DNA from 2 places in the Psychrobacter sp. CX21 genome. Region 2 is predicted to be linked to the other one. Evidence: riboswitches for the same ligand, from Rfam matches in the RefSeq annotation. Region 2 holds a riboswitch; the other holds the start of a gene.
The links. Region 2 has a riboswitch for thiamine pyrophosphate ahead of thiC (phosphomethylpyrimidine synthase ThiC). Riboswitches for the same ligand answer to the same signal wherever they lie in the genome.

Region 1: linked by a shared signal. The riboswitch ahead of thiM (hydroxyethylthiazole kinase) and the one ahead of thiC (phosphomethylpyrimidine synthase ThiC) in region 2 are both predicted to bind thiamine pyrophosphate.

The regions. Positions count from the first base shown of each region.
Region 1 covers NZ_JBXYJG010000009.1:7,919-23,008, reverse strand. Annotated here, with positions in the region: gene radA (DNA repair protein RadA) at 1-556, shown strand, start outside; gene thiD (bifunctional hydroxymethylpyrimidine kinase/phosphomethylpyrimidine kinase) at 589-1,374, opposite strand; gene thiE (thiamine phosphate synthase) at 1,529-2,176, opposite strand; gene thiM (hydroxyethylthiazole kinase) at 2,493-3,302, opposite strand; TPP riboswitch at 3,408-3,499, opposite strand; gene AC2SLP_RS06605 (septal ring lytic transglycosylase RlpA family protein) at 3,728-4,321, opposite strand; gene greA (transcription elongation factor GreA) at 4,672-5,148, opposite strand; gene carB (carbamoyl-phosphate synthase large subunit) at 5,699-8,965, opposite strand; gene carA (glutamine-hydrolyzing carbamoyl-phosphate synthase small subunit) at 9,034-10,296, opposite strand; gene AC2SLP_RS06585 (phosphatase PAP2 family protein) at 10,827-11,378, opposite strand; gene AC2SLP_RS06580 (DUF475 domain-containing protein) at 11,456-12,538, opposite strand; gene AC2SLP_RS06575 (gamma carbonic anhydrase family protein) at 13,306-13,842, shown strand; gene AC2SLP_RS06570 (HAD family hydrolase) at 14,019-14,729, shown strand; one part of gene prfB (peptide chain release factor 2) at 15,004-15,075, shown strand; one part of gene prfB (peptide chain release factor 2) at 15,077-15,090, shown strand, end outside.
Region 2 covers NZ_JBXYJG010000007.1:103,915-119,004, forward strand. Annotated here, with positions in the region: gene thiC (phosphomethylpyrimidine synthase ThiC) at 1-1,890, opposite strand, end outside; TPP riboswitch at 2,281-2,420, opposite strand; gene AC2SLP_RS05995 (septal ring lytic transglycosylase RlpA family protein) at 2,564-2,926, opposite strand; gene pstS (phosphate ABC transporter substrate-binding protein PstS) at 3,459-4,622, shown strand; gene pstC (phosphate ABC transporter permease subunit PstC) at 4,780-5,730, shown strand; gene pstA (phosphate ABC transporter permease PstA) at 5,934-6,839, shown strand; gene pstB (phosphate ABC transporter ATP-binding protein PstB) at 6,929-7,846, shown strand; gene phoU (phosphate signaling complex protein PhoU) at 7,963-8,703, shown strand; gene AC2SLP_RS06025 (hypothetical protein) at 9,039-10,103, shown strand; gene AC2SLP_RS06030 (oxidative damage protection protein) at 10,225-10,515, opposite strand; gene argH (argininosuccinate lyase) at 10,597-11,982, opposite strand; gene hemC (hydroxymethylbilane synthase) at 12,423-13,421, shown strand; gene AC2SLP_RS06045 (uroporphyrinogen-III synthase) at 13,523-14,311, shown strand; gene AC2SLP_RS06050 (acyl-CoA thioesterase) at 14,483-14,953, shown strand; gene AC2SLP_RS06055 (hypothetical protein) at 14,953-15,090, shown strand, end outside.

The sequences.
Region 1 (15,090 bases), on a different contig from region 2:
GGTGGCAAACCCTTCGGCAATATTTTTAAGCCGCTATGAAAAGCCCATTTCAGGTTCTGTTGTTATGGTAAGCCGTGAAGGTACGCGGCCTTTATTGGTCGAGGTACAAGCCTTAGTAGATGACTCGGCAGGACAACCTAGACGAATGGCGCTTGGATTGGATCAGCAGCGACTGGCAATGCTATTGGCGGTCATGCATCGTCACGGCGGTATTCATACCAGCGGTCAAGATGTCTATGTCAATGTCGTGGGCGGGGTTAAGGTGATGGAGACAGGTTCAGATTTGGCAGTATTACTGGCTTGTGCTTCTAGTATTAAAGAAAAACCTTTACCCTCGTCATTAGCTGTGTTTGGAGAGGTAGGGCTCTCTGGAGAGATACGTCCTGTACCAAATGGTCAAGAAAGGCTTAAAGAAGCAATGAAGCACGGTTTTAAACATGCCATAGTGCCCAAAGCAAATGCGCCAAAGGATTTGATGGGACAATTCAAAGATATAAATGTGATAACAGCCGATAGGTTAGATGATGCCATAGACCGGGCTTTTGAAATAAACTAATACGGCCGCTTAGGTCATCAATTAGATCGTCGTTAATAATATTTATAAAAATGATGAACGGGCCCCTGACCACGGCCTACCTTTAATTTTGAGGCATTCTGTAGAGCGCCAGTTAAATAGTCTTTTGCTTTATCACAAGCTGTATTTAACGTATCGCCTTGACCCCAAAAAGTTGCAATAGCTGCTGAGAGGGTGCAGCCTGTACCGTGACTATTCTTAGTAGAAATACGAGGACTCTCATACCAATAAAACTCTCCGTCACAAACTAACAAATCTGGAGAGCTGTCCATTGTCAGATGTCCACCTTTTAATAAAGTAGGTACCGCAAAACTTTTAGCCTGCTGAATCATATCTTCACGATTCTGGGCTTCTGACATATTCAGTAAATAAGCAGATTCGGGTAAATTAGGTGTCATTAAACCTACGTTCGGAATCAATAGCTCTCGCATAGCCTGAACCGCATCAGATTCTAATAATCTATCGCCACTTTTTGCAACCATAACAGGATCAAGTACCACCTTTTTTGGTTGGTATTTGTTTAGCGCATCAACAACGCAGCGAATAATCTCGGAGTTGCCTAACATGCCTATCTTAACAGCATCGACTCGCACATCATCAAATACTGAATTGAGCTGCGCTTGTATCATATCAATGGGTAATATTTGTACCTTTTGAACGCCTTGAGTATTTTGAGCTACTACACCCGTGATGACACTCATTGCATAACCCCCATTCGCGCTTATGGCTTTAATATCTGCTTGAATGCCCGCTCCGCCTGTACAATCGGTGCCTGCAATCGTTAATATATTAGATATCATTTTATTATCCTTAAAGACGATATGTAGTTATCAGAAATTTTTAAAGCGTGTTAGGTACTTTACTTAGGTACCATGTGTAGGTAACTTGTTCAAACATCTTACTTTGCTATCAGCAGTCCCAATTAATCAATTCTGTACAGCCCATAGTAAGTTTTTAGAGAGTTATGAAATCATAAGCCGCTTGTTTAGGGTTGTGCGCAGCGCAAATGGCCGACACGACTGCAATACCATCACAACTGGTATTATAAATCTCCTTTGCATTGTTCAAATTTATACCACCAATTGCCACCGTAGGCAGTTTACTAGCTTGAGCGAGTGTATCGATACCTTGTACACTTAAGGGTTGGGCGTGATTTTTTTTAGTTTTGGTGGGATATACCGGACCAATACCAAAATAATCTAAATCATCAAGAAAATAAGTCTGGGCTTCTTGGCATTCTTCTAAATTTCCTATAGACAGACCTATTAATGCCTGTGGTCCTAAGATACGACGGGCTTCTTTAACATTCATATCCCCCTGACCAATATGCACGCCATTAAGTTTTGCTTTATACGCTATATGAACCCGATCATTTAGTATTAATGGTACTCGGCCATCTATGGCTTCTTTAAGCTCGCAAGCAGTATGATATAAGTCGTCATCACAAGCTTGTTTGTCACGCAGTTGTACCATCGTGGCACCGCCTTCAATTGCTGCACAAACGGTGTCGATAAGCCCTCGTTTTGCACACATACTAGGATCAGTGACCAAGTATAATCGTAAAGCAGAAGCTATCTTTTGTTGAGCAACCAGAGTCATCATCGTCCTCCCTAATCTTTAATACTTATAATTATTAATACATAGCGACTAAACTGCTATCATTCATTAGCTATAGTCAAAGAACTTTAAAGTAGTCACAAGGCAACCGAGTGCAAGTACTACTGGAGTAGGCTTAACAAGATTAACACCGTGACTCTTTATAAGTTCGCCGACTATATTAAACCCCACTCTTAATTTATTAAACTGCCTAGTAGGCTGGTGCTTTTAGCCCAGAAAATCGCAAATTTTTTATTCATATTGCTGTGCTAAAGCCATAGCTTACGTCAAGAGTTGAGAGTGTGGTCTATCAAATAATAAACTATGTATCAAATAATGATGCGCTAACCTTTGAGTCTCTAGCAAGTTGTAAGGCATCTAGGTTATGGAGGGCATCTAAAAATTCAACATAAAAGCTACCTGGACCATTGCTAGTTTTGGCTGCAAGTTCGCCAGCTAGACCATAGAAGCAAAGAGCGACGGCAGCAGCTTCACCTTTGTGCTCAGTATTTGAAGCAACAATACCTGCTATAAGTGCAGATAAAGCACAGCCTATAGCGGTGACTTTTGTCATCATAAGATCGCCATTTTCTATAGACCAGCAGTGCTTACCATCAGTAACCCAATCAGTTTCTCCGGTTACTATGACAACGGATGCATGTTCTAATAAACTGGCAGCGGCACGCTTTGCTGATTGAACACTATCTCCACTATCTGCGCCTTTACTAGAGCTACTCATTCCCGCTAAGGCTAAGATTTCTGATGCGTTTCCGCGTATTACGTCGGGTTTGAACTTTAATAGCTGCTTGCAAGCAAAAAGACGAAAGGACGTAACGCCTACTGCAACTGGATCTAAAACCCAAGGTATATTATTGTCGTGAGCAGATTGTGCTGTGGCAAGCATACTCTCTAAGCTTTGTGAGCAAAGCGTGCCGATATTGAGGGCTAATGCATGGGATATTTTGACAAAATCAGGAGCTTCTTCAATAGCTATTACCATAGCGGGCGATGCACCACTGGCTAATAAAACATTAGCAACCGTATTGTTAGCAACATCATTGGTAATATTATGAACTAATGGAGAATGTTTTTTGAAATTAGTAAAGTGAGATTGGATAGATTTAGATTGCATATTTCCCTCTAAAGAAAAAGAGGGCGAAAGAAAACACACAGAGTACCGCAGCAGTTAAATTAAATGCCATAATTAAAAAATTAATTTAAATTACAAATAAGCTTTGCAGTACTGCTATACACTCCCTACGCCAGTATAATCTGGATCAGGTTCAAAGGGTACGTCTCAGCCAATAGATGGCGCCCCTGTGACTAACATTGATCAATTGAGTTTATATCATAGCGAAATTGATTAAGTTTAACAAGCCAGTGCGGTTTATTACTGGTATAACAAATCGTTTTTATAGAGTTTAGGACATAAAAAAAGACTTAACTAGGTAAGTCTTAACATTATTAAAAATAGGCTTTGAATTTATATAATATATGAATCAATATCTATCCTAAAACTATAATAAATAATTAAAATAGTTTTAGTTTATATATAGGTTATGGATTATTGACACGTTCGATAACAACATTAGCAGTACCACGATTAACTAAGCCAATCTTTTTAGCTGCGCCGTAAGAGAGGTCTAAAACACGATTACCATGGAATGGACCACGGTCATTTACTTTAACAACAACACTGCGGCCATTGTGCTTATTAGTTACTTTTAGATAAGTATTAAAAGGTAAAGATCGGTGTGCAGCGGTCAAAGAGTTCATATTAAAACGTTCGCCACTAGCCGTTTTTCTTCCATGAAATTTGCCGCCGTACCAAGATGCACGACCGTTTTGTTTAAAGTTATTGACTGAGTTTGATGCAACTAACGTTAAATGAGATAAAACATCATCATTATTGTTAGAGGCATTGACCGTTCTAGATTTAATTAAGCTGCTATTATTAGCTAATGATGTTGGTTCAAAGGACGCTTGGAATAATGATGGTGATTGTTGTTGGTGTGCTAATTGGCTTAGTACCATATCAATATTATTAGAGTCTTTGGCTCCACCAACTTGATTATAGTCCGTGGCATGAACTAAAGAGGTTGCACCGATCATACATGCAAAACCACATAGTGCTGATGAAATCTTCATCATAATTGCCTCATAAGTATCTATTGAATAATAATTCAAACTCGAGAAACTATGCATTCTTTAATAAATATTGCGCATAGACAAGTTAAAATGGTGTTTTAGCATTAGTTATATAAAGTACGACTTTATTATCACTATTAAATGTTTCATTGTTGACGTTTTGTAACTTAACATTAAATAAGTATGTTTTACAAGTGACTAACCAGTTTATTTTATAAATAAGTTGATTTACATTTTTCTATACCATAATTATCTATATATATTATTATTCGAATAATTAATTCAATATGTTTATTTAGGCACTAAAATAAAAAAAGCTAAGCTATTGCTTAACTTTTAATTATTCAAAAGGATTATTCATAGATAACTTCAACAACTTCGAATTCAACCATACCGCTCGGGGTTTGAATTCTCGCTTCATCTCCTTCTTCTTTACCTATTAAACCGCGTGCAATAGGAGAATTAATTGAAATCTTATTAAGCTTAAAGTCAGCTTCATCATCGCCAACGATTTTATAACGCTTTTCTTCTTCATTATCTAAATTTTCAATGACTACCGTCACGCCAAATACCACACGACCTTCTTGAGGAAGGGTAGTCGGGTCAATGACTTGGGCGCCAGATAATTTGGCTTCGATGTCTCGAATACGTGCTTCACAAAACCCTTGTTGCTCGCGGGCAGCATGGTATTCAGCATTTTCTTTTAAATCACCATGCTCTCGTGCTTCAGCGATGGAAGCTGTGATGCGAGGACGATCAACGGTTTTAAGTTGTTTAAGCTCATCTTCGAGCTTAGCGTGTCCTTGGGGTGTCATTGGGTAGCGTTGCATATCAATTTCCTTTGTTAAACATTTGCATTGTGAATCATTCAATAAACTATGTGGTTTATCAGGTTGTAAGGATTAAGAAAACATAAATACCATAACACCATCCAAAGTGGATGGCGTTATGAGTGTAACTTTTAGGGTTTAATAGGAGTTATATATAATAAAGTATTATAAATCAACCATTATTAGAACTGCCATAATAAGATGATGATTCAAAGTATAGCTACTTTTTAAATATAGCTACTATAGTCAGCGAACTACTAAACGGTTTCGGCGTTATCCTAGCTAAGCCTACATAAGTAGTACTTGCACTCGGTTGCCTAATAACCATTTTGACGGTTTCGACTATATATACAGACCCTAAGCATTTAAATAAAACCCATACCATTTAACTGAAAAATTGCTAACCGCATCTACGATTAGCAATTATATAGGTATCAAGTTGGCCTATAAAAGCGAATAAATAAAAACTCAAATGCAGCTTAAGTAATACCAAACAACCTAATCAACTATAGCCGAATAATGAAGTGGCTTGCTATATTTAGTTATTAGCTTAGCTATTTAGCGCTTGAGCATGTAGCGCTTGTAACTTATAAACTTCAAAAGGTAAGTCGATCGCATATGATTTACATATGGCATCTGCCGCACCTAACGTAGTCACATAAAACACTTTACTTTGTAAAGCGTTACGGCGGATTGAAAAAGAGTCTTCTTGAGCTTGCTTACCTTCAGTAGTATTGATGATAAGGTCAATCTCACCATTTTTCAAGGCGTCAACCACATGAGGTCGTCCCTCAGTTACTTTATTGATACGCGTACATTCAATACCTTGGTCATTCAGATATTGCTGTGTACCCGCCGTTGCAACAAGTTTAAAGCCATAATCGACTAATTGGTGAGCTATAGGCGTAAGACCTGGCTTATCACTGTCTCTTACAGAGATGAATACGGTCTTAACCTCATCGGCTTTAGGTAATCCTGGCAGACGTTCGTTAGTACCAATAATTCCTTTATAAAAGGCTTCTCCGAAGGTTTTACCAACTCCCATCACCTCGCCAGTAGATTTCATCTCAGGGCTTAAAATAGGATCAACGCCAGGGAATTTAGCAAATGGGAATACCGCTTCTTTAACGGCATAAAATGCAGGCTTAATTTCTTGAGTAAAGGCTTGATCTGCTAATGATTGACCTGCCATACAGCGAGCAGCTACTTGCGCTAATGATGTGCCAATACACTTAGATACAAAAGGTACGGTACGCGCAGCGCGTGGGTTTACCTCTAAAATATACACCGTGCCATTTTTGACAGCGAATTGTACGTTCATTAATCCCACAACGCCAAGCTCTTTTGCCATGGCAATGGTTTGCGCTCGCATCACATCACAAACTTCTTCTGATAACGAATAAGGGGGTAGTGAACAGGCGGAATCTCCTGAGTGAACACCCGCTTGTTCGATATGTTGCATAATACCGCCGATGACTACCTCATTACCGTCACTTACACAATCAACGTCAACTTCAATCGCATCGTCTAAGAATCGATCAAGTAGCACAGGCGCTTCATTTGAAGCTTGAACGGCGGTGCGCAAGTAATGCTTAAGCTCATCTTCGTTATAAACAATCTCCATTGCACGGCCACCTAAAACATAGGATGGACGTACCACTAATGGATATCCGACTTCCTTAGCTTTAAACAATCCATCTTCTAAGCTGGTTGCTAACGCATTAGGTGGCTGAACTAAGTCGAGTTGATGAATCATATGCTGAAAACGCTCGCGGTCTTCAGCACGGTCAATCGCATCAGGCGACGTACCAATGATGCTGACGCCAGCTGCTTCTAAGCTGCGAGCAAGTTTCAAAGGTGTTTGACCGCCAAATTGTACAATAACGCCTTGAGGTTTTTCGATACGGACTATTTCAAGGACATCTTCTAATGTAATCGATTCAAAATACAATCTATCAGAAGTATCATAGTCAGTGGATACCGTTTCTGGGTTACAGTTCACCATGATGGTCTCGTAGCCATCGGCACGCATGGCGAGCGCCGCGTGAACACAGCAGTAATCAAACTCAATACCTTGACCAATGCGGTTAGGACCACCACCGATAACCATTATCTTCTTATTATCCGTCGGGTTGGCTTCACACTCTTCATCATACGTTGAATACATATATGCCGTTGAGGTGGCAAATTCAGCAGCACATGTATCCACTCGTTTGTAGACTGGATAAACTTCTAAATCCCAACGTTTTTTACGCAGTTGTTTTTGAGACACACCAAGCAGTTTTGCAAGACGAAGATCAGACAAACCTTTACGTTTAAATCGTCTTAAATTATTGGCATTTATACCGCCAAATCCAAGCGATTTCACATGAGCTTCTGTGTTGACGATATCTTTGATCTGAACTAAAAACCACGGGTCGATATTAGTATAATTAAATACATCATCGACACTCATGCCAATTCTAAAGGCATCTGCTAAATAAAAAATACGTTCTGGCGTCGGTACTGTGAGACGCTGCTTAATCTCTGCTTTAACTTTATCTGCGCTGATCTTACCTTCTGCTAAGGCAGCAAAGTCAATCTGCTCATCAAAGCCATCAGCGCCTGTCTCTAACCCACGTAAGGCTTTTTGCATGGACTCTTGAAAGTTACGCCCAATCGCCATAACTTCACCAACAGACTTCATTTGTGTTGATAAAATGTTTTCTGCTTGTGGGAATTTTTCAAAGTTAAAGCGTGGAATCTTAGTCACAACGTAATCAATTGATGGCTCAAAGCTTGCAGGCGTTTTACCACCAGTTATATCATTATTAAGCTCATCAAGGGTATAACCAACCGCTAGTTTTGCAGCTATTTTAGCAATTGGGAAGCCTGTGGCTTTAGAAGCCAATGCAGATGAGCGTGAGACACGTGGGTTCATCTCAATGACTACCATACGCCCAGTCTTTGGATTGACACCGAACTGTACGTTTGAGCCACCCGTTTCAACGCCAATCTCGCGCAGTACGGCGAGTGACGCGTTACGCATGATTTGATATTCTTTATCAGTGAGCGTTTGCGCCGGTGCAACTGTGATCGAATCCCCTGTGTGTACGCCCATTGGGTCAACGTTTTCGATAGCACAGATAATGATACAGTTATCGTTTTTGTCGCGTACCACTTCCATCTCATATTCTTTCCAGCCGATTAATGACTCGTCAATCAATAATTGATGGGTAGGGGAGAGATCAAATCCGCGCTCACAAATTTCAATAAATTCGTCACGGTTATAAGCGATACCGCCGCCTGAGCCACCCATGGTGAATGAGGGACGTATAATACATGGAAAGCCCAGCTTGGCTTGTATATCAAAAGCTTCATCCATAGATTCTGCGATTTCGGCACGTGGACACTCAAGACCAATACGCTTCATTGCTCGGTCAAATAAATCACGGTCTTCAGCCATCTCGATCGCTTCTTTGGTTGCGCCGATAAGCTCAACGTTATGTTTTTCTAAGACACCGTTTTTGTCTAAATCTAGAGCGCAATTAAGCGCAGTTTGACCGCCCATAGTAGGCAAGATAGCATCAGGACGTTCTTTTTCAATAATCTGTTCAACGGTTTGCCACGTGATAGGCTCAATGTATGTTGCATCTGCCATGACAGGATCAGTCATAATGGTGGCGGGGTTAGAGTTAACTAATATAACACGGTAGCCCTCTTCACGTAAGGCTTTACATGCTTGAGCGCCTGAATAATCAAACTCACACGCTTGCCCAATAACGATGGGACCTGCGCCGATAATAAGAATGCTTTTAATGTCGGTACGTTTTGGCATAAGTTTCTCTTTTTATAAATGGTATATATTTGAGCGATTTAAGAATATAGGTAAGATTAAAATGTCCGTTAGCTTTGTTTATATGCATTCAACATTTCTGCAAATTTCTTAAATAAAAGGGCAGCATCTTGCGGTCCAGGGCTAGCTTCAGGATGACCTTGGAAGCTAAAGACAGGCTTGTTGCTTAATTCAATACCTTGGTTCGTACCATCAAATAGCGAACGATGCGTTGGTTTAACATGATCTGGTAGAGTACTTTCATCAATAGCAAAGCCATGGTTTTGGCTGGTAATCAAGACTTTTTGAGTCGCCAAATCTTGAACAGGATGGTTGGCACCATGATGTCCTGTTTTCATTTTCAAAGTATCTGCGCCGCATGCTAATCCTACTAACTGATGCCCTAAACATATGCCAAAAGTTGGTATGTTGGTTTCTTCAATTATATGACGAACAGCGTCAATAGCGTAACCACACGCAGCAGGGTCTCCAGGGCCATTCGATAAAAAAATACCATCTGGATTCATCGCTAAAACATCTTCAATAGGCGTTGTCGCTGGAACAACCGTTACTTTACAGCCGATATCCACCAGCATACGTAAGATATTGGTTTTGGTACCAAAGTCATAAGCAACCACATCATATTTATGCTCAATATGCTTGCCTAATTGCTTATAGTAGCCACCGGTTTCACTTTTTGTGACCCCATGCACACCGCGGTCTGCTAATTCCCACGTTCCTGCCGTCCACTCAAACCCTTCCGGATGGCAAGACCACTGTGCTAAGTCCATACCTTTAAGACCTTCAAAACCTCTGGCAAGCTCTAAAGCTTTTTCTATGTCGACATCGGTTAGGGTATCGTCGTTACTGGCCGTTAAAATACAGCCATTTTGCGCGCCTTTTTCACGTAATAAGCGAGTCAATTTGCGGGTATCAATCTCGGCAATGGCGACGGTTTGCTGACGTTCAAGATAATCTGACAAGCTTTCAGAATTACGAAAATTTGAGGTGGTCATGGTGGCGTCACGAATAATTAACCCTTCTGCCCATACTTGATGGCCATCTGGTGAGGTGCAATCAATGTTTCCTGATTCAGCATCCTCTGTATTAGTACCGGTATTGCCAATATGCGGGTAGGTTAGGGTAACGATTTGTTTGGCATAACTAGGGTCAGTAAGTATTTCTTGATACCCTGTCATAGAGGTATTAAATACGACTTCACCGATGCGATGACCTTTAGCACCTATAGAGATGCCGCGGAAGATACTACCGTCTTCTAATGCCAAAACAGCTTCGGTTTGATTGAGATAAGTTGTGTCTTGTTGTACGCCCATATGACTACCCTTGTAATTCGTGATTATCATGACCTGATATTTGGAAAAAATGACGGTTTGCTGCTGCAATAAATATGTAATCTGTTCCAAATGATAGAACTAATGCTGATAGAAATGATGCTGATGGATATGATACTAGGTTTAAACCCATTCTTATAAAAGCAGTTTGGATAGATTAAGCCTATCAATTGGATGATATGTTTATAAATTAAAATGTGATTTTTGCAAAATTTGGCCACAAAAAAGCGAGTAGCTTAACAACAGAAAACAACGAAATCACTAAAAGGTATGATATTAGTGAGCGCTGTTAACTGTGTCATTTCTACTCGCTTAGGTACAGATTTTGCATATTATACAAAACCTAACAGTAAATGGCTACTGAATCCTAAAAAAAATATTAAAACGACATAAGTCTTTTTAGTAAAAGACATTTTAGTCTAAACTTCATGAAATCTTAATATAAATATGATTATAGTCAGATAGAAAACCCATATATATCTTGTATCACTATATGAGTGCATTGTTATAAATTAAAAGTGGTAATTAAGAGTTATTAGATAATTATCGGGGGCAACATTGGCACTAATATGTAGTTTGTCCTCAGTATAGCTTTTGGTAAAGAATAGACTACTGGCAACCCCTAAAGCTGCACCAGCTAAAACATCAGAGGTGTCATGTTTGTCCGCTTCAATACGGCTATAACCAACAAAAGCAGCGCCTACATAAGCAGGTAAGCTTTGCTTAAACCCATATCGCTTGTGTACAAAACTGGCACCTTGAAATGCTATTGAGGTATGACCTGATGGAAAAGAATCATCATCACTTTTATCCGGTCTTTGTTTATTGACAACTTCTTTTAGGGCATAAGTTGCAGCGACATTAGTACCAAACCCTTTATATAGCTGCATTCTTCCTTCTTTATCATCCATATAATGCGCAGTGCCATAAGCATATGCTGGAATTGCTACCATAATTATATCGCCTGCGGTTTCGATATCCGAGCTGCCAGCTGTTGCTGAATGGGTAGCGAGCATAATACCGCTGCCTATGTACAAAGTTGCACGAAGATGTCGGTTTAGCATCAAGAGGTTCCTATAGGGTCTAAGTTTAAAGGGTTTTATATATTTAAATCGCTTCGAGTTTTGTTTGTCCTTGAGGGCTAAGTGTGTTCATGACGTCTTTTATATTGGATAGAATTAAATAAGGACAATCCAATAAAGGCGACACCAATAAGACCAGTAATTAACTCAGGAACATGATATTTCATGGACACCAACATGATTACTGATAAAGCACCGATAGCATAGTGTGCGCCATGTTCAAGATAAATAAATTCACTTAATGTTCCCTTATCTACTAAAAAGATAGTCATGGAACGAACAAACATAGCACCGATTGCCAAACCTAACATAATAATAATCACGTCGTTGGTAATAGCGAATGCACCAATCACACCATCAAAACTAAATGAGGCGTCTAATACTTCTAAATAGATAAATCCAGCGACGCCTCCTTTTAAAATTGTCGTTGAGACGCCAGCTGTATTTGTGACCACATTACCATTCACGTCAACAACGACGTCATCCTCGTCGCTATCCTCTTTACCCTCTAGCAAAGTTGAAAGTACATTGACGCCTAAGTAAACCAATATACCCCATATACCAGCAGTCAAAATAACTGATTGTTTGGCTTCCTCAACCCACGATAATGAAATCATTAATACCACGATGGCAACAAAGGTACTCATGGCATCCACCTTACTAAAGCGGTTTAATTTACTTTCCAGCCACGAAAACCATTCCACCTCTTTGTCACCGAAAATAAAGGTTAAAAATACCAATAATAAAAACATACCTCCAAACGCTGAAATTTCAGCATGATGGGCGTTTAGATGAGTGGCATATTGTGCTGGATCATTGAGTGCTAGCTGAATGACCTCAATGAATCCAAGGTTAGCAGTCACCGCCACAATAACGATAGGGAATACCAAGCGCATACCGAATACTGCAACTAAAATACCTACCGTTAAGAATATCTTTTTCCAAAACTCATTCCAGCCTTTTAGAATGGACGCATTCACTACGGCATTATCAAATGATAATGAGATCTCCATAACTGCCAGTATGGCTGTTACCGCTAATGCTGAAAACATCGTGGTTACACCACCATGCGAAAACCCCCACCAAGCAGCGGCAATTAGACAAACAATTGTAAAAATAATATCAAATAAAAAGTGACGCATAGAATGTCCAGTAAATAAGGAATTTTAGATAGGAATGATATGACAATTTTTGATACTAAACGTGAATCAGTTTATGATAACGCTTTAGTGTCGTTATAGGGTTTATTAAACATTTAATAGAATCCTAAACGAATAATAATGATGCAGATGATATCATGACCTATACTGACAAATAAATTAAGTTAATATAAAAGGTTGCTGTGTCATATCGATTATCAATTTATAATAGCCACTTTATTCGTTTTGTTTTTATAGAATTAGGCGTCCGTACGAGTTTTGATAGCTATCATAAGTAAGGCTTCTATAATAAGTAAGGCTTCTATATTTGAATACGTTATTAGGGGCTGTATAGAATTGCTTAATTAGGACTGCTGATAGTTACCAACTAATCCAAGCTGTGTTCCAAGCTAGGCGTTAATCGACGATAATGCCCGAAGCGTATTGGACCTTAGCTAGTTTTACAACAATGTTTGGGGTAATTTTAGCATCAGCCTTGAGAACGGTTCTTGAGCAAAGCACTGATTTGCCCGTTCGAAAGCCGAGAGCTGTGCTTGAGAGGGCAGGTCTATTTTTGCCAATATATTGTGACATTCAATAATTAAGGGTTCTAACTTAGAACGACTCAGCTTTGAAAATTACCCTGCATATTGCCTAAAAAATAGCCTCTGCCAGTTCAATTATTCAATTCTATACAGCCCCTAGTTAATCAGCTAAAAAGTTACTCTGCGTTTTAAAACAACAATTAAATTTAAATAAGGATATTTAAAATGATTTATCAATTTATGGACAAAAAACCTAAATTTGCAACTCCATTTAATGGATGGGTGGCTAACAATGCCCAAGTAATAGGTGATGTGTACTTAGGGCATAAAGCCAGTGTCTGGTTTGGTGCCGTGATCCGTGGGGACAACCAGCGCATTCATATTGGGGACTATTCCAATGTTCAAGAAAACGCAGTGATACATACTGACGTAGGCGTCGAAGTAAATATTGGAAATCACGTTACCATTGGTCATCTGGCTATGCTACATGGATGTACGGTGGGAAATAATAGTCTTATCGGTATTGGTGCGGTGGTGCTAAACAACGCGAAGATAGGTAAGAACTGTATTATCGGAGCAAAGGCACTTGTGACAGAAGGTAAAGAGATTCCGGATAACTCATTAGTCATGGGAGCGCCGGCAAAAGTTGTAAAAACTCTCACTGATCCTCAAGTGGCGATGCTAAAAATGTCTGCACTGCATTATGCTGAAAAATGCCAGCAGTTTAAAACTGAATTAAAAGAGGTAGAGCTGCCAGATTAATTAAGTGTTAATTTGATTTACATCAATCACTTATTCATACCTCTTATCTACTTATAACAACTGTAAACACGGAAGGTTAAACACAACTCAGTTTCTTAACACATTAATTAATACAGTAATTAACACAGCAATATATTGGAACAACTAACTAGGTATAAATTAAAATAAGGCGTTTTATGAATAGTCAGTCTGCTAACTCAAATAATTACACCATCAATGAACTGGCTCTATTTGATCTGGATCACACTTTGCTTGATGTAGACAGTGATTATTTATGGGGCGAATATATCGTTAAGAAAGGACTGGTGGATGAGGCGCAATATCGGACAGCGAATCAGCGATTTTATGAGCAGTATATAGAAGGCACTTTAGACGCTACCGAATATAACGAGTTTGTCGCAGAGTTTTTAACCACTTTACCGATGGATAGACTGCTAAAGATACGCGAAGACTATATTAAAACTGAGATTGAACCGCACATACGTCCAAAAGCTATTGATGCCATCAAACATCATATTGATGCAGGACATGATGTGGTCATAATTTCTGCCACCAATGATTTTGTAGTGTCTGCCATCGCTGCGAAGTTTGGTATTAAAGCGGCTAATATTTTGGCGACTCCGCTTGAGGTTAAAGATAATCGGTATACTGGAAAATTAACTGACAAGCCTAATTTTAAAGAAGGTAAGCTATATCATCTAGACAAATGGCTCAATATGCGCAAGCAAGATGGTATTGAATACACCAAAACGTACGCTTATTCGGATTCAAAAAATGATTTACCTTTACTTGAATGGGCAGATGTTGCCATTGCGATTACACCTGACGATGTATTACATGCGCATGCACTGGCTCATCGCTGGGCAGTAGAAGATTGGTCTATTTAAATAATAGCCTAAGCAGTATGTCGTCATTAATAAATTTAGAAAAAGCAATCAATGCTAACCCCGTTATACCAAATAAAATTTCTGATAAAAACCTAGCTTATTTAGCTAAACTTAATCAAATACTTACTTAACTAATAAAAAGTATCGTATTTACTCTTTACGCTATTGATATGTTATTTAAACGATGGCATATCAGGTAATGTCATGATTTAGAATGCTTCAAAACTTTAATTAAACATTGAATAAATACAAAACCCTGAACTTTGGAATAGTTATGGAAACCAATCAATATCAAGAACAAATTAAAGACCTAACCGAACGAGCAAAGGATTTACGGAGGTATCTTTGACTTCGATGAAAA
Region 2 (15,090 bases):
ATGAGCATCATCGCTCAATTCACCTGAACTGGGCGTAATGGCAACCTCACTATTAGGTAGGTCTAAACCAGCGGCATACTCACGCACATTTTGAGTGATTTTCATAGAGCAGAATTTAGGTCCACACATAGAGCAAAAATGAGCAGATTTATGCGCATCTTTTGGTAGGGTTTCATCGTGGAATTCACGAGCAGTATCTGGGTCTAATGCAAGATTAAATTGATCGTCCCAGCGGAACTCAAATCGCGCTTTTGACAGCGCATTATCACGTGCCTGCGCGCCAGGATGACCTTTGGCAAGGTCGGCAGCATGGGCAGCGATCTTATAAGTGATAATACCGTCTTTAACATCTTTTTTATTCGGTAAGCCCAGATGCTCTTTTGGGGTCACATAACACAGCATTGCCGTACCGAACCACCCAATCATCGCAGCGCCGATAGCACTAGTGATATGGTCGTAACCGGGGGCAATATCGGTAGTCAATGGACCAAGCGTGTAAAAAGGCGCTTCGTGGCACATTTCAAGTTGTAGATCCATGTTTTCCTTAATACGGTTCATGGCAACGTGACCCGGCCCTTCAATCATCACTTGAACGTCGTGTTTCCACGCCACTTGAGTCAACTCGCCAAGTGTCTGTAGCTCGCCAAACTGCGCCTCATCGTTGGCATCTTGGATACAACCCGGGCGCAAACCATCGCCTAAGCTAAACGCCACATCATACTGTTTCATGATTTCACAGATATCTTCGAAGTGGGTATATAAGAAGCTTTCTTTATGATGTGCTAGACACCACTGTGCCATGATAGACCCACCACGTGAGACGATACCGGTTAAGCGCTTAGCCGTTAAAGGCACATAACGCAGTAACACGCCCGCATGGATCGTAAAGTAGTCCACGCCCTGTTCAGCTTGTTCGATTAACGTATCACGGAATATTTCCCAAGTTAAATCTTCAGCCACGCCGTCCACTTTTTCAAGCGCCTGATAAATAGGGACTGTACCGATAGGCACAGGGGAGTTACGGATTATCCATTCACGGGTTTCGTGGATGTTTTTACCCGTAGATAAATCCATGATGGTGTCCGCCCCCCAGCGTGTGGCCCACGTCATTTTGGAGACTTCCTCATCAATGTTTGAGCCGAGTGCTGAGTTACCAATGTTGGCGTTAATCTTCACTAAGAAATTACGCCCAATGATCATCGGCTCTGACTCAGGGTGGTTGATGTTGTTCGGAATAATGGCACGACCAGCTGCCACTTCATCACGCACAAACTCTGGCGTGATAATCTTAGGCGTATTGGCACCAAAGCTATCCCCATCATGTTGACGCATGTCGGTTAACTTATGCTGCATTTGGGTTTCACGAATAGCAATATATTCCATTTCAGGGGTGATTATACCGCGGCGTGCATAATGCATTTGAGTGACATTGCCCGCCTTACCATTGATAGTCTTCGCACGGCGCGGCTTATCAATATGGGCAAAACGAATATTGGCAGTTTTGATATCACGGGCGCGCTCTTTGCCATAGTTACTAGACAAACCTGCTAGGCGTTCGGTATCGACACGCTCTTCAATCCATTTGTCACGTAGCTTTGGCAAGCCTTTGGTCAGATCAATATCAACATTGGGATCGGTATAGCCGCCAGAGGTGTCATAAACATAAAAAGGCGGATTTTTTTCACTACTTTCAAGGCCAAAGCCACCAGTAGGGGTATCAGTCAAGGTGATTTCACGCATGGGAACTTGGATGTCAGGGCGAGAGCCTTCAATATAGACTTTTTTTGATGCGGGCAGGCTACGGGTTAAATCGCGGGCTTCTTCATCAAAAAGTTTGTCTTTCGTATTACGGTGGGCAGGGGTTTTTATAAAATTTTCTGCATTATTCATGGAACTGTCCTTTTTTACAAATGCCGTATGGCAACTGTCAACACTGGTTTTAACATCAAAGCTAAAACCGAAAGTAAAAAAGACTCAGTGAGTGCAGAGACTGCCTATTAGGACAGCTCAAACCCTATTCATTATTAACAGACCTTAGATGAAGTAAATTCAGTTTTAAGGCAATACCTATTTTTAGTTAATTATAGTGACGTTTTTACCTAGTCAGACTTAGCGAGTAAAACAAAGGCTAAGCGATAACAAAGTAAGCGCATAACTATAAAATAAGTAGTTTTAATAACCGGCTATTTATTACTCAATTATAATTGAAATCAAAATATAGCTTAAAAAGCTAGAATGATTGAAAAGTCGGTAATGTACTATGTCGTTAAATAATATATAGGGGAGTTGCAATGACTTTCCTACGGCGGTATTAACCGCATCAGGTTCAACGGGTGATGTCTCAGCAAACGCTTGATTGTCATTCCTAATGGTCAATGGCCATTATTAGTAACAACAGGTCTGCACCCCGAGTCTACAATTATTGATATAGCTATCTTATCAAACTTTGATATCAATAACAGGGTCAATTAAAAATCTAATAACAGCACCATTTAAGACAATAAAAAAGCGCCAACTAAGTTGGCGCTTTATCGAATTGATGCATGGTGAATAAATGCAAAACTTACTGTCTGCGATATTTGCCATCGCCTTTACTAATAACTTCAACATCTACTTTACATAAGTTGCAGCTAAGCGCTTGATTCGCTTTTTTTGATAAGTCGATAACACGGCCAGGCGTAAATGGGCCACGATCATTGATTTTAACCACGACAGACTTATTGTTCTTAAGGTTAGTTACTTTAACTTTTGAGCCAAAAGGTAGCGATTTATGGGCCGCAGTCATAGCGTACATATTATATATAGCACCTGAGGCCGTTCTTTTGCCGTGGAAACCTGGTCCATACCAAGATGCCATGCCTGCTTGAGCGGGCACTGCTAACAACATAGTCAACAGAAGCGTAAAGGGCATAAAAAGTTTTTTCATAGGTCATACCTGTAATAATTTTAATGATTGGAACTATTCACAAACTAGGTGTCACAAACGAGGTGTAATAAACTGAATGTTACAAATTTCGTGAATACAACTATATGAGGCATATTTGCCGAGTTGCAACAATTAAAAAACTTGCCGTACCAAATTAATGTGCACGAATTATACAGGTGTTAGGTATTAAATATATTTCTAAAGCGTTAACTAAATGTAAAGAAAGCTTACAGTATAAGGAGTTATCTATATTTAAAGGTTTTCGTATATTTCTTAATTTCATCGTACCTATTTAATGAAGTCTTAATGAAGTTTTTCCAAACTATTAAGCGCATAAAACTGTCCTTTAACTGGCTACGCTAATGAGACTATTGGATTAACATATTTATACAAAAATTAAATATTTCATCAAACTGTCATATTTGAAGCGCAAAATAGCATCATTCCAATAACGAAGTCGACATTATAACAACCGTCAACTTCCTAATATTAATATTTGATAGCTATAACTCATAACTCTTTAGGAGAGACCATGCGCCATTCATTATTAGCTGTAGCAGTTGCCAGTATTTTAAGTTTAACTGCTTGCGATACAAAAACAGAAGACACTGCTACAACCACAGATGACACCGCAGCAACAGCACCTGTTACTGGTGAAGCTCCAGCTACGACTACTAGCACAGATCAGTATACCGATATTGAAGGCGTAGAAATGAATGTCAGCGGCGCGGGCGCTTCATTCCCAGCACCTATTTATCAAAAATGGTCAGCTGACTATCAAAGCGCTACTAAAGGACAAGTTAATTATAACTCTATCGGCTCATCTGGTGGTGTCAAACAAATCAAAGCAAAAACGGTTGATTTTGGCGCATCGGATAAACCACTTAAGCCAGAAGATTTGAATGAAGCGGGTCTTATCCAGTTCCCTACCGTTATCGGCGGCGTAGTACCAGTGGTTAATGTTGAAGGTATCGAGCCTGGTCAATTGGTATTAAGTGGTGAAGTTCTGGCTGATATTTATCTAGGTAAAATTACCAAGTGGAATGATCCTGCGATTACTGCCCTAAATGAGGGCGTTGAGCTTCCTGATGCTAATATTACGACGGTTCACCGCTCAGATGGTTCTGGTACGACGTTTAACTTCACTTACTACCTAAATGAAGTATCGAGCGACTGGGCTAATGTGGGTGTTGATAAAAGTGTTGAATGGCCAACGGATAAAACTGGAACAGGCGTTGGTGGTAAAGGTAACGAAGGCGTTGCGGGTATGGTAAAACAAGCCCCTAACTCAATCGGTTATGTTGAGTATGCTTATGCCAAACAAAACAATATGTCGCATACAGCAATGGTTAACGCCGCTGGTAATCGTGTTGAGCCATCAGCTGACTCATTCGCGGCCTCTGGCAACGTTGATTGGTCACAAGCAGAAGGGTTCTACAAGGTTATTGCAAACTCAGACACTGCCGATGCATGGCCTATCGCTGCTGCCACCTTTATCTTAGTACACAAAAACCCAGAAAATCCAGAGAAAGTTGCTGGCGCATTAAACTTCTTTAACTGGGCTTATAACGAAGGCGATCAAGCTGCGCTGGACCTAGATTATGTTCCTTTCCCAGACGAAGCCGTTGCTTTATTTAAAGATGAGTGGAATAAAGTGGTTGGCGCTGATGGTCAACCTGTTTATACCGCTAAGTAACAAGATTGACTTGTCACTGTCAATGAACACTTAAGGCAACTGGCAAGTAAATGACCTCTCATTTACTTGCCTTATTACTTAAAACAAAAGTTATATAAAGAAAAAGATTTTAGCCCAAGATTTTTTAAGCCAAAGAAAACCATACGTTGGGGACACCATGTCTGACTTACACGCTCAGCTAGCAAAACAAAAAAGAAACGATTTTCTGTTTGTCAATTTGACCAAATTGTTCGCTTTGCTAGTACTGTTATCTTTAGGCGGCATACTCGTATCGTTGATTATAGGTGCGTGGCCGAGTATTCAAGAGTTTGGTTTTGGGTTTTATACCAGCTCTGATTGGAGTACCGTCAATGATGAATACGGAGCATTAGCGCCAATTTACGGCACAATTGTCACCTCTTTTATTGCTATTTTAATTGCGGTGCCCGTAAGCTTTGGTATTGCTATTTTCTTAACTGAACTTTGTCCGGTAGTGTTGCGTAGACCTTTAGGTATGGCAATTGAGCTATTGGCAGGTATCCCATCAATTATTTATGGCATGTGGGGCTTTTTTGTATTAGCGCCCTTATTTGCCAAGTATGTTCAACCTTTTTTAATTGAGCATCTCGGGCCTATCCCAATGATAGGCAGCCTATTTGGTGGCCCGCCACTAGGTATCGGTGTTTTCACCGCCTCGCTTATCTTAGCCATTATGATTATTCCATTTATTGCGGCAACGATGCGCGATGTTTTTTCAGTAGTACCAGAGCTTTTAAAAGAATCTGCATATGGTGCGGGCGCAACCACTTGGGAGGTTATGTATAAAATAATCTTACCTTACACTAAAGCTGGTGTGGTCGGGGGTGTTATTTTAGGACTGGGTCGCGCTTTGGGCGAAACCATGGCGGTCACCTTCTTAGTAGGTAATACCTACAACATCAACTCCAACCTTTTCGGTTCTGGTGTCACCATAACCTCTGCTATCGCAAATGAATTTGCAGAAGCCTCAAGTGAAATGCACGTTGCTACATTATTACATTTAGGGTTGATACTTTTTGTCATTACCTTTGTTGTTTTATCCATCTCCAAAATTATGTTGTCACGAATTGATAAGAGAGCGGGTAACTAATTTTAAGTGGTGTAAATAGAAAAGTAGCTTATAGTCAGCGAACAACTAAACGGTTACGGCGTTATCCTTGCTAAGCCTATATGAGTAGTACCTGCACTCGGTTGCCTTTTAATTATTTTAGACGTCTTTAACTATAGTAAATTTAGTCACCTAAGCGTGACACAAATTCAAATTGGTATGACAGGTATTGATAGGATCACAACATGACATCACACTCCAGTGCAACATTAGACAACAACTCAAGGCCATCACAAAGCTTTGAGCAACGAATGAATAAGTCGCTCTACACAAAACGTAAATTTTTGAATGTGATTGGGCTAGTGTTTGCCGTCTTAGCGATGACATTTGGGTTAGTATGGCTTGGCTGGATACTGTTTGATCTGCTACGCAAAGGTATGGAAGCCATGCTAACGATGCCTATCTTCACAGCCGATACGCCGCCGCCAAACACCATAGGCGGGCTGCGTAATGCTATTGTTGGTTCATTTATGATAGCAGGTACAGGATTGCTTATTGGTGCGCCAGTAGGTTTGTTAGCCGGTGTTTATTTGGCCGAGTTCTCTCAAGGATCTTGGCTGGGTAAAGCGACGCGCTTTTTAAACGACATTCTACTGTCGGCACCGTCTATTGTTATTGGTTTATTTATTTTTACATTGATGGTCAGTAATCGCGGGTTCTCAGGGTGGGCTGGTGCTGTCGCGCTATCGCTTATCATTATACCCGTAGTGGTTCGCAGTACCGAGACGATGCTCAATCTAGTCCCTAATCAGTTACGAGAAGCTTCGTATGCGCTGGGTGCGCCTAAATGGAAAGTTGTGACATCAGTGACGATGCAAGCTGCCAAATCAGGCTTGATAACTGGTGTTCTATTAGGGTTTGCACGTATTACTGGTGAAACCGCCCCGTTATTATTCACTGCGTTAAACAACCGGTTCTTTAGCTGGGATATGGGCAGCGCCATGGCGAACTTACCCATGACTATTTACCAATTTGCTGCGGCTCCTGATGATACTCAAAATATGATTGCATGGGCTGGCGCGTTACTGATTACTTTATCCGTATTGGGGCTTAACATTATCGCCCGTATTATTGGTAGAGAAAAACGCTAGTAAATTAGAGTAATTAAATTAAATTAAATAAATCATCCAACGACGATTAAGTTTAATTCATTTTTTTCATATATTTATAAGGTACTACCATGACAGACGTATTAGAGAGCAAACCATTGACAGATAATAAACTCGTTAAAAACAGCAATGACACGATGTTAGAGCAGCCAATCGAGACAGGTAATCAGCAAGAGCAGCCTGATACCGCGTCTTTTACGAAACAAACAGTGGCTGATCTACCAGATAACATGCCGCCAGCCAAAATGGAAATTCGTGATTTAGATTTTTATTATGGCGATTTCAAAGCCCTCAAAGACATTAATATAGATATCCCTGAAAAAAATGTCACCGCCTTTATCGGTCCGTCAGGCTGTGGTAAGTCTACTTTACTACGTACGTTTAACCGTATGTACGATTTATATCCTGGTATGCATGCTGATGGCAAAATTATTCTTGATGGCAAGAATATTTTGTCAAAAGATGTGGATGTCAACTTGCTACGTGCACGTGTTGGTATGGTCTTTCAAAAGCCTACGCCGTTTCCTATGTCAATTTATGACAATGTGGCATTCGGTGTGCGTCTTTACGAAAAGCTAAGTAAAGCTGAACTGGATAATCGAGTAGAATGGGCGCTTAAAAAATCAGCACTATGGCCAGAAGTGAAAGACAAACTTAAAGCATCAGGTCTGTCGTTATCAGGCGGTCAGCAGCAGCGGTTATGTATCGCCCGCGGTGTGGCAACAAAGCCTGAAGTTCTTCTATTGGATGAGCCAACCTCAGCGCTAGACCCGATCTCAACAGGCGCTATTGAAGATCTTATTGAAGATCTAAAGCATGATTACACCATCGCTATCGTAACCCATAACATGCAGCAAGCAGCCCGCGTTTCTGACTATACATGTTATATGTACTTAGGTGATATGGTTGAGATGGGTGAGACCAATCAAGTATTTACTAATCCAGCGCAAAAAGCCACTGAAGATTATATTACGGGTCGTTACGGCTAGATGGGTTGTTATGGCTAGATGAATTGTTACGGCTAGAATGACACCTAAAATGTAGCCTTAATTGTATCAAGAGATTAAAGCGTTTTAGCAGATTTAAAATATTTAAAAGGGCCCTTATGCCACTTAATGAAAAACATTCGTCTAAAAGTTTTGATAATGATTTGAAAGAATGTATCGATCTATTTATGCAAATGGGTCGTATGGCTGCTGAACAAGTCACCTCGGCCACGCATTCACTTATCGACAGTAATTTGAAGATTGCCAATCAAGTTATTGAAACGGATGACGTGATTAACCAAATGGAAATCAAGGTTGATGAATTGGTGATTTTGCTGGTTGCCAAACGTCAACCTGCTGCCAGCGATTTAAGATTGATTATGGCCTTGTCTAAAGGGGTTGTGGATCTTGAACGGGTAGGGGATGAAGCGAGCAAGATTGCACGCATGGCTCGAAAGTTACACGAAGAGGGCGCATCGCCACGTGGCTATTCAGAAGTACAGCATTTATCCAATCAGGTTCGCCTCATGTTGCTCGATTCATTAGACGCGTTTACGCGTCTAGACCCAGAGCAGGCGTTATCAGTACTACAAAGTAATAATACGGTAAATACTGAGTATCAGTCTGCCAGTCGATCATTGATGACCTATGTGATGGAAGATAGCAGGCATGTGTCTAAGGTTATTAATATTTTATGGGTACTTCGTGCACTTGAGCGTATTGGTGATCATGCGCGCAATATTGCAGAGCTTGTTATCTACTGTAGTAGTGGTAAAGATGTGCGTCATACCGACTTTCTATTTATAGAACAAACTGTACAAGAAGCTTCTGAAAGTTTGGCGGCGCGTAATGGTGAATAGGGTGATTTTATAAGTAAGGTAAGTATTAATTATAAAAGCTAATATCATTAAGATATTGGCTTTTTTTTATTTTTATCACCATATAGTTTCTGCTTCTGATTAAAAGCTGTACACTTATATTTATTAACTGTTTAAAGATAATAAGATTTATTTAAAGAGCATAAGATTTATTTAAAGGTAAAGTTCTATTGAAAAGGGTGATAAAAAAACTGATTCATATAATAGGCTATGCTGTTATCGTTTTTATAATGATAATGCCAGCTTTTGCGTTTCAACCCATTATGTTTCAAGGTACTTCTATAGGACCAGCTGATTTTAATGAAAATATAAAAGTATTGTCAGAAGTTATCAACATTGATGCAGATGCAGATTTTGATACCGCAACGTATCATGCCGAATATCATATTATAAACACACAGGATGGACTGCAAGTACCAGTAATTTTTAACACGTATGGTGATGTTACTTATTATGAAGATAAAAAAATATCCATTAGCATTGATGGTAAACCTGTTGAAGTACAGATAATTGAGCCAAATCTACTGGAAGATGCGGACACAATTTATTCTACTGAAAATAGAGGTTTGCAAAACAACAGTCAAAATGATCGAGCTGTTGTTACAGCTAACCAAGAAGACATTGATGCATCGGGTGACCTAAGCCGTTTATTAAATAGCACGACTTTTATGAGCGAAAATGGAGTTGAACCCTTTCGTTCTTATCAAGAATATTCACAGTTTATAGTTTCAAATCTAGATAAAGGTAAGCATACTATCCGTACTACCTATAGCGTAGACTCATCTTACTATGGAAGCGATTGGACTGGCATAAACTCCTTTGACTATAGATTTGCTAATTTCAAACCTGCAGCAGCGTATCAAGGGACTAGACTCTCCTTTAATTTCGAAGGGAATACGGATTATATAAGTGTGGATATTGATGCAGAATTTGATCAGCCATTAGAACAAACGAAGCACTGGGCGTCTAAAAAACAAACCCCTACTAAGATGTCATTTACTTATCAAAAGCCATTGAATGCTGTGGCTAAAGTTTTAACAAGTATCTCGCTCTATGTTGTCATACTATTTGCTTTGCTTGTGTTCGGGCGAACAAACTACCAATTACTGAAAAAAACTCAGCAAGATACTCCTGAGTATACTTGGTCACTTATGATATTTACCGGTCTTCTTTTTCCATTTTTGAGTATTATGATGGCGTATTTTTATTTGGTATTCACTGATTTAGTGATTGGGCAAGGCGCCACTGGCGAGATGCGTAGTTTATTTTTTATGTGGATGTTGCCTTTAGCCTATATTTCAGCGACACCAATATATTTTTTAGTGATGTTAGGACTATGTATTGGAATAAAAAAAGAAAATAAAGACGGCACAGCTCATTAAGTTTAATCAGACTTTGCTGCGGATAGCTCTTTAATAATAGGGGCTATTTAGAATTAGTCTCTGTCAGTGACATATACTAATTATAAATAGCCCCAAATATTTCAATCATATTAAGGTAGGGTTAAGACGGAGGCGTATAACCCGCAGGTCGCTCATAGTCAGCATTGTCTAAAAACTTCTCGCGTTGCTCATTGATAAACTTCTTAGCTTCAGGGTCTAGCATGCTTAGATGGTTCTCATTAATGAGCATGGTCTGCAGTTCTAACCATTCATCCCAAGCTTTTTTAGACACTGTGTTTTGAAGCTCCTCCCCTTTTTTATTGGGAAAAGGCGGGTTTGACATTTTCGGCATGTCTTGTTGATATTTACGACAAAACACCATATTTGCTTTTGGATTAAAGGTAGCTGTCATTATTTTATCCTATTATTTTCAAATATTTATTTGCTAAAAGCTAAGTCTAAACGCTGTATTAAATAAGCCACTTTAAAACGGTTACTTTAAATCGATGTTAAAGCTTTTGATACGCTCACGACCGCGAGCAACAGCCTCGATAACTTGTTTTGGTGCAGTGCCGCCAAGATGATCACGCGCTGCCAGTGAGCCTTCAAGCGTTAAATAATCAAAAACATCCTCTCCAATAGCATCGCTAAACTGTTGTAGTTGCTCAAGCTCAAGTTCGCTTAAATCAACGCCTTCTTTAATACCTAAAGCGACCGCATTCCCAACAACTTCATGAGCGTCTCGAAAAGCCACGCCGCGTCTTACTAAGTAATCTGCTAAATCGGTGGCTGTGGCATAGCCTTTCATGGTGGCAGCGCGCATATTTTCCTTGTTAGGTACTATATTAGGCAGCATATCCACAAATGCAAGTAAAGAGCCGGTTAAGGTATCAACACAGTCAAATAACGGCTCTTTGTCTTCTTGGTTGTCTTTGTTATAAGCCAGTGGTTGGTTTTTCATTAACGTTAGTAAGGTGATTAGTTGACCAAATACTCTTGCAGCTTTACCACGCACCAGCTCAGGAACATCAGGATTTTTCTTTTGCGGCATAATTGATGAGCCCGTACAGAATCTATCTGGGATTTGCACAAAATCAAACTGCGCTGACATCCATAAGATAATCTCTTCACTCATACGTGATAGATGCATCATCAGTATAGAGGCCGCTGAGGTAAACTCGATAGCAAAATCTCGGTCAGATACAGCATCTAAAGAATTTTGACAAATACCTTCAAAGTCTAGCAACTCGGCCGTAATCGTACGGTCAATTGGGAAGGTAGTGCCTGCCAGCGCTGCACTGCCCAAAGGCATTTGGTTGATACGACGACGGGCATCGATCAAGCGCTCTGTATCTCTATTGAGCATTTCAAACCAGGCCAATACATGATGACCAAAGCTTACTGGCTGCGCGGTTTGCAAATGGGTAAACCCTGGCATAATAGTATCGGTGTGTTTCTCAGCCAAGTCTAGCAACCCTGATTGCAGCTTAACCAATAACTCCACGATATTATCTACCTCTTCACGTAGCCATAGACGAATATCGGTTGCTACTTGGTCATTACGACTACGTCCCGTATGCAGTTTTTTACCGACAGTACCAATGATATCGGTTAGGCGAGACTCGACATTCATGTGTACATCCTCAAGGGCGATCGACCATTTAAATTCGCCGGCATCAATCTGTTTTTGTACTTGATTTAAGCCGTCTATTATCGTCTCTACTTCTTCTGCAGTTAAGATTTCGCAACGACCTAGCATGGTAGCGTGAGCTATCGATCCTTGAATGTCATGTCTAGCAAAGCGCTGATCGAAGCCGACTGAAGCGGTAAATGCCGCAACGAAGCTGTCTGTTGCTTCACTAAAGCGCCCACCCCACATCTGCTGCCCTTGACCACTGCTGCTATTAGAATCATTTGATTGAGTAGTAGAAGTTTTATTCGAGTCGTTGTCTGTCATATCAGTTCAAATCCAAAAATGGCGTAAAGTAAGTAGTATTCAAAAGCAGTATAGCAAAGGACTAGGTCGCCTTGCCAGTTAGCCGATGATGGTTAGCTGCTCTCTTAAGCTACTGTCCAGAAGCTACTGTCATTGAGCTACTAATATTAAACCAATGTCATTCAACTACTAATTATTAACTGACAACTATTTGTTGTCTGATTGCTCGGCCACTTAAGCGAATTAAGTAAGCGCTCAACATAACATCACTGAAATACATGACCAATTATGGTTAAATAGGCGAGATAATCGTTAGGTTTAATATCGAGCCTTAAGACTAAATTTTATTTCCACTTTACAACCATACCTAAGAAAAAATAACTATGACTAAATCAGCACATTCCACTGCACTTAAGACCTTAAAAATTGCGACTCGTAAAAGCCCTCTCGCCATGTGGCAAGCCGAACACATACAGTCTCGTTTAGAGTCTTTATATCCAGAGCTTGAAGTCAGTTTGGTAACTATTGTGACCAAAGGAGATAAAATCCTTGATACCCCGTTGGCTAAAATAGGCGGTAAAGGTCTATTTGTTAAGGAGCTTGAACAAGCACTTTATGACGGTAGAGCAGACATTGCAGTTCATTCTTTAAAAGATGTGCCTATGGAGCTACCTGAAGGTCTGTTATTAGGCACATATTGTAAGCGTGAGTCCCCAACAGATGCTTTTATTTCAAATACCTACGATAAGTTAGACGATTTACCTCAAGGAGCGGTGGTCGGAACCGCAAGCCTACGTCGTCAGTGTCAACTAAAAGCCTACCGTCCTGACTTACAAATCAAAACGCTTAGAGGCAATGTGCAAACTCGGTTAGGTAAGCTAGATGCCGGCGAATATGATGCGATTATACTAGCAACCAGTGGTCTGCAACGAGTTGAGCTCAGTGATCGTATCAAACATGAAATAGATATAGATATTAGTTTGCCTGCAGTAGGGCAAGGGGCGTTGGCCATTGAATGCCGTGCAGGTGATGACGCCGTTTTATCTTTATTAAAGCCTCTTAACGATGGACAAGCCCGTATTCGCCTAAAAGCTGAGCGAGCGCTAAACCGTCGTTTAGAAGGTGGGTGTCAGGTTCCTATTGCAGCATACTCTGTCATTGAAAAAGACTCAGAGCAGTCTAATGTCAAAACATTATGGCTACGCGGCAGAGTAGGGTCTGAAGATGGAACCACACTACTTAAAGCGGATAAACGTATTGCTTTAACAGGTAATCAGGCCGATCGTGAGACTCAAGCAGAGCAGTTAGGCATCGATGTGGCTGATGAATTGCTGTCATTGGGGGCAGATGGTATTTTAGCGGCAATTTATTCCAATAAATAAGGTTTATTTATTGGCATGGTATTTAAAACGTAACATGAATAAGCCGGTTACTGTCGATTATATATTTTATTAATTGCTATTATTTAGCTTTTAGGGGTGTTATGGTTTTTATCAATACCCGTCCAACCAGTCGTGCTCAGCCCTTAAACCTTGCCATGCAAGAAAAAGGGATGACGGTATTGACATTGCCTTTACTAGAATTAGTGACCGTTGATATTAGTGAGCGCGAACAGCAGTATCAGCTAGATTTTTATCAACAGCCTAATAAGTATCAGGCTTTGGTGGTTGTTAGTCCAACGGCGGCTCGAATGGGTTTAGCTGCTTGTCCAAAAGGGTTTATTCCTAAAGCGGTAGTCATCGCCGTTGGTCATGCTACCGCAGAAATTTTGCGAGACGCTGGCTGGCAAGTACAATGTCCTGATGAGTATAGCAACGAAGGCATGATAAAGCTGTCTGCTTTAAACACGTTAGGTAACGACGATCATATTTTGGTCTGGCGTGGGCGAGGGGGAAGACGTGTCTTGGTAAACTTTTTGCAAGAAAATGGGGTGACGGTACATGCCATAGCTTGGTATCAGCGTCGTTGTCCTCGTGATACTGCCTTAAAGTTTAGCGAATTAGCACATCGTCTCAAGGCTATAAATCATCCTAAACGCCCTATTGTTCTAATCAGTAGTGGTGAAGCTTTTACTAACTGGAGAGAACAATTTGCAGAGCTTGATTCTGATTTGCCTGATACAATTTACGCTATGTCGGACTTCTATTATTTAACCTTTGGTAAGCGTCTTACCGATACGGTCAGTGATTTGAAACTCAATTGTATCCGCATTGAACATTTAGATCCTGATGAAGTTTGGCGAGGTGTCAGGCTACTGCTTGAAAATCAATAGATAAAACCCGTTAAATTTGGAATGCTTTTAATACTGACTATTAGTCGTGACTTGTGTCACAAACCTAGAGTAAAGTCTTAAAAATTTCTACGTTATACTTCTAACCCCTATTTAAACTATCGTTACAGCTACTGTTGCAATTTATAGAAGCTGTGGAGAGATACTATATCCATGTTTAGTTTTACATTAGATAAAGAGTTTGATATGCCTGAAGACCTGGCTGGTTTTGCCAGTATTTATGTTCAGCCTGTCGCTTGGAATGATATGGATGCCTTTAATCATGTCAATAACGTAGTTTATTATCGTTATGCTGAGTCAGCGCGTATTAATTACTTGAGTGAGTTGGGTGCTTTTTCCGAAGAGGTGACCACAGTGTTGGCTCAATCAAGCTGCACTTATTTAAAACCTGTGGTATTCCCAGATACTCTGCTTATCGGTGTTCGCACTAAAAAACTCGGGAATACCAGTTTGGTTATGGAGTATTGTTATTATAGCCAGTCCCAACAAGCTGTGGCGGCTACAGGGGAGTCTGTGTTAGTGCGCTTAAATAAAGACGCAACTGAAAAATTAGCATGGACAGATACTGAGCGTAAGAATTTTTTAGCTTTTGAGCAAACTGTTAACCATACTCCGGAGCAGTGATGCTTTCATTTTTAAATCGAAAAGCTTCATCACCCCTTATCCCAGAGCTACCGAGTCTGGATCAAGCGCTATATCCACTTAACTGGGGGCATCAAAAAGTTGAGTCAGCGCAACAGCTACTTATTCATACCTTGCAA